Regions from separate parts of the Kitasatospora sp. GAS1066B genome, predicted to be linked through region 2. Evidence: riboswitches for the same ligand, from Rfam matches in the RefSeq annotation. Region 2 holds a riboswitch; the other holds the start of a gene.

Region 1 (3,399 bases), on a different contig from region 2:
ACGAGCACCGGATGCGAGCTGGAGTAGGCCATGGTGGATGTGAACCCTGCGAACGGCGGTCAGGACCCCGCGCAGGTGGTCCGCACCTGGCCCGACCTGCTGAGCACGCTGCTGGACGGCGGTGACCTGTCCCGGGCGGACGCCGCCTGGGCGATGGACCGGATCATGAGCGGCGAGGCCAGCCCGGTGCAGGTGGCCGGCTTCATGGTGGCGCTGCGGGCCAAGGGCGAGACGGTGGCCGAGGTCGCCGGGCTGGTCGAGGCGATGTACGCGCACGCCGAGCCGCTGCACATCCCGGGGCCCGCGGTGGACATCGTCGGCACCGGCGGCGACCGGGCCAAGACCGTCAACATCTCCACCATGTCGGCCATCGTCGCGGCGGCGGCCGGCGCCAAGGTGGTCAAGCACGGCAACCGGGCCGCCTCCTCGGCCAGCGGCTCCTCCGACGTCCTGGAGCGGCTGGGGATCCGGCTGGACCTGAGCGCCCGGCGGGTGGCCGAGGTGGCCGAGGAGGTCGGCCTGACCTTCTGTTTCGCGGCCAAGTTCCACCCCGCGATGCGGCACGCCGCCCCGGCCCGCCGCGACCTCGGAGTGGCCACCGCCTTCAACATCCTCGGGCCGCTGACCAACCCCGCCCACGTCACCGCGCATGCGGTCGGCTGCTTCGACACCCGGCTGGCCGCCCTGATCGCCGGGGTGCTGGCCGAGCGCGGCTCCACCGCGCTGGTCTTCCGCGGTGACGACGGGCTGGACGAGCTGACCGTCTGCACCACCTCGCGGGTCTGGGTGGTGCGCCAGGGCACGGTCGCCGAGACCGTGCTCGACCCGCGCGAACTCGGGATCGAGCTGGTCGGCATCGAGGCGCTGCGCGGTGCCGACGCCGAGTACAACGCCGAGGTGGCGCGGCGGGTGCTGGCCGGGGAGCGCGGGGCGGTGCGCGACGCGGTGGTGTTGAACTCGGCGGCGGCACTGGTCGCGCTGGAGTTGACCGAGGCGCCGCTGGTCGAGCAGCTGGCCGCCGCGATGGTGCGCACCGCCGCCGCGATCGACTCCGGCGAGGCGCAGCACACCCTGAAGCGCTGGGCCGAGGCCACCGGGCGCTGACGGCACGTCACCAACCGAAGGACCCGCGCGCCGTTGAGGTGCGCGGGTCCTTCGGTTCGCCGCACGGTCAAGGGTGCCCCTGGCCACGCTGTCCGCATGGCGGAACGGTGTTTGACCACGCTTCGGGCGCTGATCTACAGTCTTCGCCAGGTCATGAGTGACAGCGCGACAAGCCCCAGCTTGCTGTCCGGCAACCCTCCGTCCGTGGCGGGGTGCCCTGGGTGAAGACCAGGCCAGGCGGCGACAGGTCCGCACGGCAAGCGCGGACCACCGGCATCTTTCGCACTCCCGGGGTCCTGACCCTCGAAGGAGTGCATCCGTATGTCCACTTCCGTTGACCTCTGCGCCCCCCTCGCCGTGCTCGGTGCCGATGTGCAGGTCCCGCTGGTCTCCGGTGCGAGGGTCGGTTACGCCGCGCTCGACTACGCGGCCAGCGCTCCGGCCCTGCAGCGGGTCTGGGACGAGGTGGCCGCGTACGCCCCGTACTACGGCAGCGTGCACCGCGGCGCCGGCTACCTCTCGCAGCTCTCCACCGACCTGTTCGAGCAGAGCCGGCGCACCGTCGCCGACTTCCTCGACCTGCGGGAGGACGACCAGGTGGTCTTCACCCGGGCCACCACCGACTCGCTCAACCTGCTGGCGGGCGCACTGCCGGCGGGCACCCGGGTGTTCGCCTTCGAGACCGAGCACCACGCCTCGCTGCTGCCCTGGGCCCAGGCCGGATTCCCGGTCGGCTACCTGCGGGCGCCGAGCTCGCCCGAGGAGGCGGTGGCCGCACTGGACGAGGCGCTCGCGGTCTGCGTCGCGCGGCACGGGGCCGGGCCGCGGCTGCTCTGCGTCACCGGCGCCTCCAACGTCACCGGCGAGCTGTGGCCGGTGGCCGAACTGACCCGGGTCGCCCACCGGTACGGTGCCCGAGTGGTGCTGGACGCCGCGCAGTTGGCCCCGCACCACCGGGTCTCGGTGCGCGAGCTGGCGGTGGACTGGGTCGCGTTCTCCGGCCACAAGCTCTACGCCCCGTTCGGCGCGGGCGTGCTGGCCGGGCGCGCCGACTGGCTGGACGCGGCCGAGCCCTACCTGGCCGGCGGCGGCGCCTCGCGCACGGTGGCGCGGGAGGCGGACGGCTCGGTGGCGGTCGAGTGGCACCAGGGTCCGGCCCGGCACGAGGCCGGTTCGCCGAACGTGATCGGCGCCTACGCCATCGCCGCGGCCTGCCGGGCGCTGACCGAGGCCGGCTTCGAAGCCCTGGAGGCCCGCGAGCAGTACCTGATCGACCGGCTGACGGCGGGTCTGGCCGAGATCCCCGAGGTCAGGGTGCTCAGCCTGTTCGGTGCCCGGGCGGCCCGGGTCGGGGTGCTCTCGTTCGTGGTCCGGGGCTGGAACAGCTCGCACTTCTCGGCGGCGCTCTCGGCCGAGTACGGCATCGGGGTGCGCGACGGGCTGTTCTGCGCGCACCCGCTGGTGCGCACGCTGCTGGGGTCGGACGCGCCCGCCCCCTCCTCGGCGTGCGGCGCGCCCGACGCCTCGCTGCCGGGGGAGCGCAGCCTGAACGCGATCCGGGTCAGCTTCGGGGCGGGGACACCCGAGGAGCACCTCGACCGCTTCCTGGCGGCGGTGCGCGAGCTGGTCAGCGACGGCGCGCGGTGGAACTACCGCAACGAAGGCGGCCGTTGCGTGGCCGACACTCGACGTTAGAGCTGTCAGCCGTCCAGGCCGAGCGCGAAGGCGGCCTCCAGGTCGTGCTGCGAGTACGTCCGGAAGGCGATCTGGGTCTCGGTGTGGGCGACCCCCGGCACCTTGTTGAGCCGGCCGGGGATCACCTCGGCCAGGTCGTCGTGGCGGCGCACCCGCACCATGGCGACCAGGTCGTACCCGCCGGTCACCGAGTAGACCTCGCTCACCCCGTCGATCGCGGCGATGGCCTCGGCGATCTCCGGGATCTGGTCGACGCTGGTCTTGACGAGCACGATGGCGGTGATCACGGCTGGACTCCTGGGTCGAGGGTGGGGCCAGCGTATCCGGCGCGTCGGGCCGCCACCCACAAGGCCAGGAAGCCGGCACTGAAGCCGATCACATGGGCCAGGTAGGCGACCCCGCTGCCGGCCTGGCGCAGCGACCACCACTGCACGCCGAACCAGAGGCCGAGCACCAGCCAGGCCGGCAGCCGCAGCGGCAGGAAGAGCAGCGCCGGGACCAGCGTGGTCACCCGGGCCCGTGGATAGAGCCGCAGATAGCCGCCGAGCACCCCGGCGATCGCCCCCGAGGCGCCGACCAGCGGGCGCAGCGACTCGGGGC
Region 2 (3,399 bases):
CACGTTGACGAAGCGGCGCAGCTTGCCGGTCTCGTCCAGGATCCGCTGGCCGATCCCGGGGAAGTTCGCGTCCAGGTCGGCGATGACCTCCTGCAAGGTGGCGCCCTCGACGCCCACCTCGGCCTTGCCGTCGGTGTAGCTGCGCAGGATGGTCGGGATGCGGACGGTCGCGCTCATGGGGTTACTCCTCGCTAGCGAAGTGCTGGGGGTGGGTCAGGCCAGGCCGGCGGCGCGGAAGGACTCCAGGGTCGGCCGGATGGTCGCGGTCAGACCGGCGTCGGCGACCGCGTCCAGCGTCTTCAGGCCGTCCCCGGTGTTGATCGCGACGGTCTCCTTGGCCGGGTCCAGCAGGCCGTTCTCGACCAACTTCTTGAGCACGCCGATGGTCACGCCGCCGGCGGTCTCGGCGAAGATCCCCTCGGTGCGGGCCAGCAGCCTGATCGCGGCCACCACCTCGGCGTCGGTGACGTCCTCGACCGCGCCGCCGGTGCGCCGGGCGATGTCCAGCACGTACGGGCCGTCGGCCGGGTTGCCGATCGCCAGCGACTTGGCGATGGTGTCCGGCTTGACCGGCCGGATCACGTCGCGGCCGTCCTTGAAGGCGGTGGCGACCGGCGAGCAGCCGGCCGCCTGGGCGCCGAAGATCTTGTACGGCCGGTCCTCGACCAGGCCGAGCTTGATCAGCTCCTGCAGCCCCTTGTCGATCTTGGTGAGCTGCGACCCCGAGGCGATCGGGATGACGATCTGCTCCGGCAGCCGCCAGCCGAGCTGCTCGCAGATCTCGTACGCCAGCGTCTTGGAGCCCTCGCCGTAGTACGGGCGCAGGTTGACGTTGACGAAGCCCCAGCCCTCGCCGGCCGGGTCGCCGATCAGCTCGGAGCAGAACCGGTTCACATCGTCGTAGTTGCCCTCGATGCCGACCAGCTCGCCGCCGTAGACGCCGGCCATCACGATCTTGCCCTGCTCCAGGTCGTGCGGGATGAACACGCAGGACTTGAAGCCGGCCCGGGCCGCCGCGGCGCCCACCGCGCCGGCCAGGTTGCCGGTGGAGGAGCAGGACAGGGTGGTGAAGTCGAAGGCGCGGGCGGCCTCGATGGCGCAGGCCACCACCCGGTCCTTGAAGGAGTGGGTGGGGTTGCCGGAGTCGTCCTTGACGTGCAGCTGGGCGGTGAAGCCGAGCTCGCGGCCCAGGTTGTCGGCCTTCACCAGCGGGGTCCAGCCCGGGTTCAGGTTGGGCTTGGACGCGACGTCGGCGGGCACCGGCAGCAGCGGGGCGTAGCGCCAGATCGAGGCGGGGCCCGACTCGATCCGCTTGCGCAGCTCCTCGGCGTCGTAGCCGGCGTAGTCGTAGGCGATCTCCAGCGGCCCGAAGCACTCCAGGCAGGCGAAGCTCGGGCCGAGCGGGAACTTGGTGCCGCACTCGCGACAGGACAGCGAAGCGGCGGGGCCGAGGTCGACGGTGGACGGCTCGACAGGGGTAGCGGTAGCCATGATGGCGGAGGCCTCTCTCCTCATCTTCCCCGTGGCGCGGTCGCGCCACAGGCCGGAATTGGCACCTGTCCCGCCGGCGCCTGCGATGGCCGGGCGAGAAGGTTGCCGGGACGTCGACGGGCCGTTCCCTCAGTCCCTCTGGATGAGCTCTGTGAAGTTGTGGTCCTGCGTTGTGCTGGTCTTGCTCTGCGGCCGACCCCGGCGTGCGAAGGTCTGACGGCAGTACGAAGACTGTAACCGAAGGCCGGGCCACCGACCCGGAGCGTCCGCCACGCGAGACGAGAACTACGAGGAGCGAGATTTGCCTGCCGAGCAGAGCCCAGCGCCACTCCCGGAGGTGGCCGACTGGCTGCGCCGCCGGTCCTGGCGGTCGGCCGACCGCTCGGCCGCCGGCCTGCTCGCCGCCAAGCGCGCCGCCGGGCCGGCCGGGACGGTGAGCGTGGTGCTGCCCGCGCTGGACGAGGAGTCCACGGTCGGCGGGATCGTCGAGGTGATCCGGCGGGAGCTGATCGAGCGGCTGCCGCTGGTGGACGAATTGGTGGTGGTGGACTCCGGCTCGGCCGACCGGACCGCCGAGGTGGCCGCCGCGGCCGGGGCCCGGGTGGTGCACCGGGACGAGATCCTGCCCCGGGTGCCCCCGGCAGCCGGCAAGGGCGAGGTGCTCTGGCGCTCGCTGCTGGTGACCAGCGGCGCGATCGTCTGCTTCATCGACGCCGACCTGCGCGAGTTCGACCCGGCCTTCGTCTCCGGCATCATCGGCCCGCTGCTCACCGACCCGGACCTGCAGCTGGTCAAGGCGATGTACGACCGACCCTTGGAGACCGAAGGCGCCGTGGTGCCGGCCGGCGGCGGGCGGGTCACCGAGCTGGTCGCCCGGCCGCTGCTCAACCTGCACTGGCCCCAGCTGGCCGGCTTCGTCCAGCCGCTCGGCGGCGAGTACGCGGCCCGCCGCTCACTGCTGGAGCAGCTGCACTTCCCGACCGGTTACGGGGTGGAACTGGGCCTGCTGGTGGACGCGCTGGAGCTGGTCGGCCTGGACGCGCTGGCCCAGGTGGACGTCGGCGTGCGCCACCACCGCCACCAGGACAGCCAGGCCCTTGGCCGGATGGCCGCCACCATCTACCGCACCGCGCTGGAGCGACTGGACCGCACCCACCGGCTGAAGGCCACCGAGGACCTGGCCCGCCCGGTGCTGACCCAGTTCGGCAGGGATCCGCGAACGCGTGACTTCCGGGCCCACAGCCACGTCGTGACGGCCACCGAACGGCCACCGATGATCGGCCTGCCCGAGTACCGGGCCGGCCGGGTGTGACCTTCGCCGGGGTTTGCGGTCCACCGCCTCCGGCAAGGTTGAACATGTGACCCCTCCACTCCCTCGGGAGGGACGGCCGCCCACCCGGCTCCGCAGAGCCGGCTGACCGCCGAGCGTTTCGAGGAGAAATGGCCGATCATCCGACCACCGCCCGCGTCCTGGTGGCTTCCAACCGGGGCCCGGTCTCCTTCGGCAGCGCCGAGGACGGCTCGCTGACGCTGCGCCGCGGCGGCGGCGGGCTGGTCTCCGGCCTGTCCGCGATCGACGATCCGAACGCCGTGTGGGTCTGCGCCGCGCTCGGCGCGGCGGACCGCGAGGCGGTCCGCCGCTCGCCGCAGGGGCGGCTGGACCGGGGCGGCTTCGACGTCGGTGGACAGGCCGTCCGGATGCTGGACATCGACCCCGAGGTCTTCGACCACGCGTACAACGGGGTGGCCAACTCCACCCTCTGGTTCCTGCACCACCTGCTCTACGACACCCCGACCGCACCGGTCTTCGACGCCGCCGCCGCCGAGCACTGGCGGGCCTTCGAGGCCTACAACCGGGCCTTCGCCGAGGCGCTGGCCGCCGAGGCGGCGCCCGGCGCGGCGGTGCTG

What was found. Region 2 has a riboswitch for S-adenosylmethionine ahead of thrC (threonine synthase). Riboswitches for the same ligand answer to the same signal wherever they lie in the genome.
Region 1: another riboswitch for S-adenosylmethionine. It lies ahead of ABH937_RS20390 (aminotransferase class V-fold PLP-dependent enzyme); the one in region 2 lies ahead of thrC (threonine synthase).

The regions. Positions count from the first base shown of each region.
Region 1 is NZ_JBGCCO010000017.1:104,700-108,098, reverse strand. It holds gene trpD (anthranilate phosphoribosyltransferase) at 31-1,104, shown strand; SAM riboswitch class IV at 1,254-1,373, shown strand; gene ABH937_RS20390 (aminotransferase class V-fold PLP-dependent enzyme) at 1,426-2,799, shown strand; gene ABH937_RS20385 (Lrp/AsnC ligand binding domain-containing protein) at 2,805-3,086, opposite strand; gene ABH937_RS20380 (rhomboid family intramembrane serine protease) at 3,083-3,399, opposite strand, start outside.
Region 2 is NZ_JBGCCO010000030.1:62,933-66,331, reverse strand. It holds gene ABH937_RS29080 (MoaD/ThiS family protein) at 1-177, opposite strand, end outside; gene thrC (threonine synthase) at 214-1,491, opposite strand; SAM riboswitch class I at 1,509-1,640, opposite strand; gene ABH937_RS29070 (glucosyl-3-phosphoglycerate synthase) at 1,793-2,803, shown strand; gene ABH937_RS29065 (trehalose-6-phosphate synthase) at 2,932-3,399, shown strand, end outside.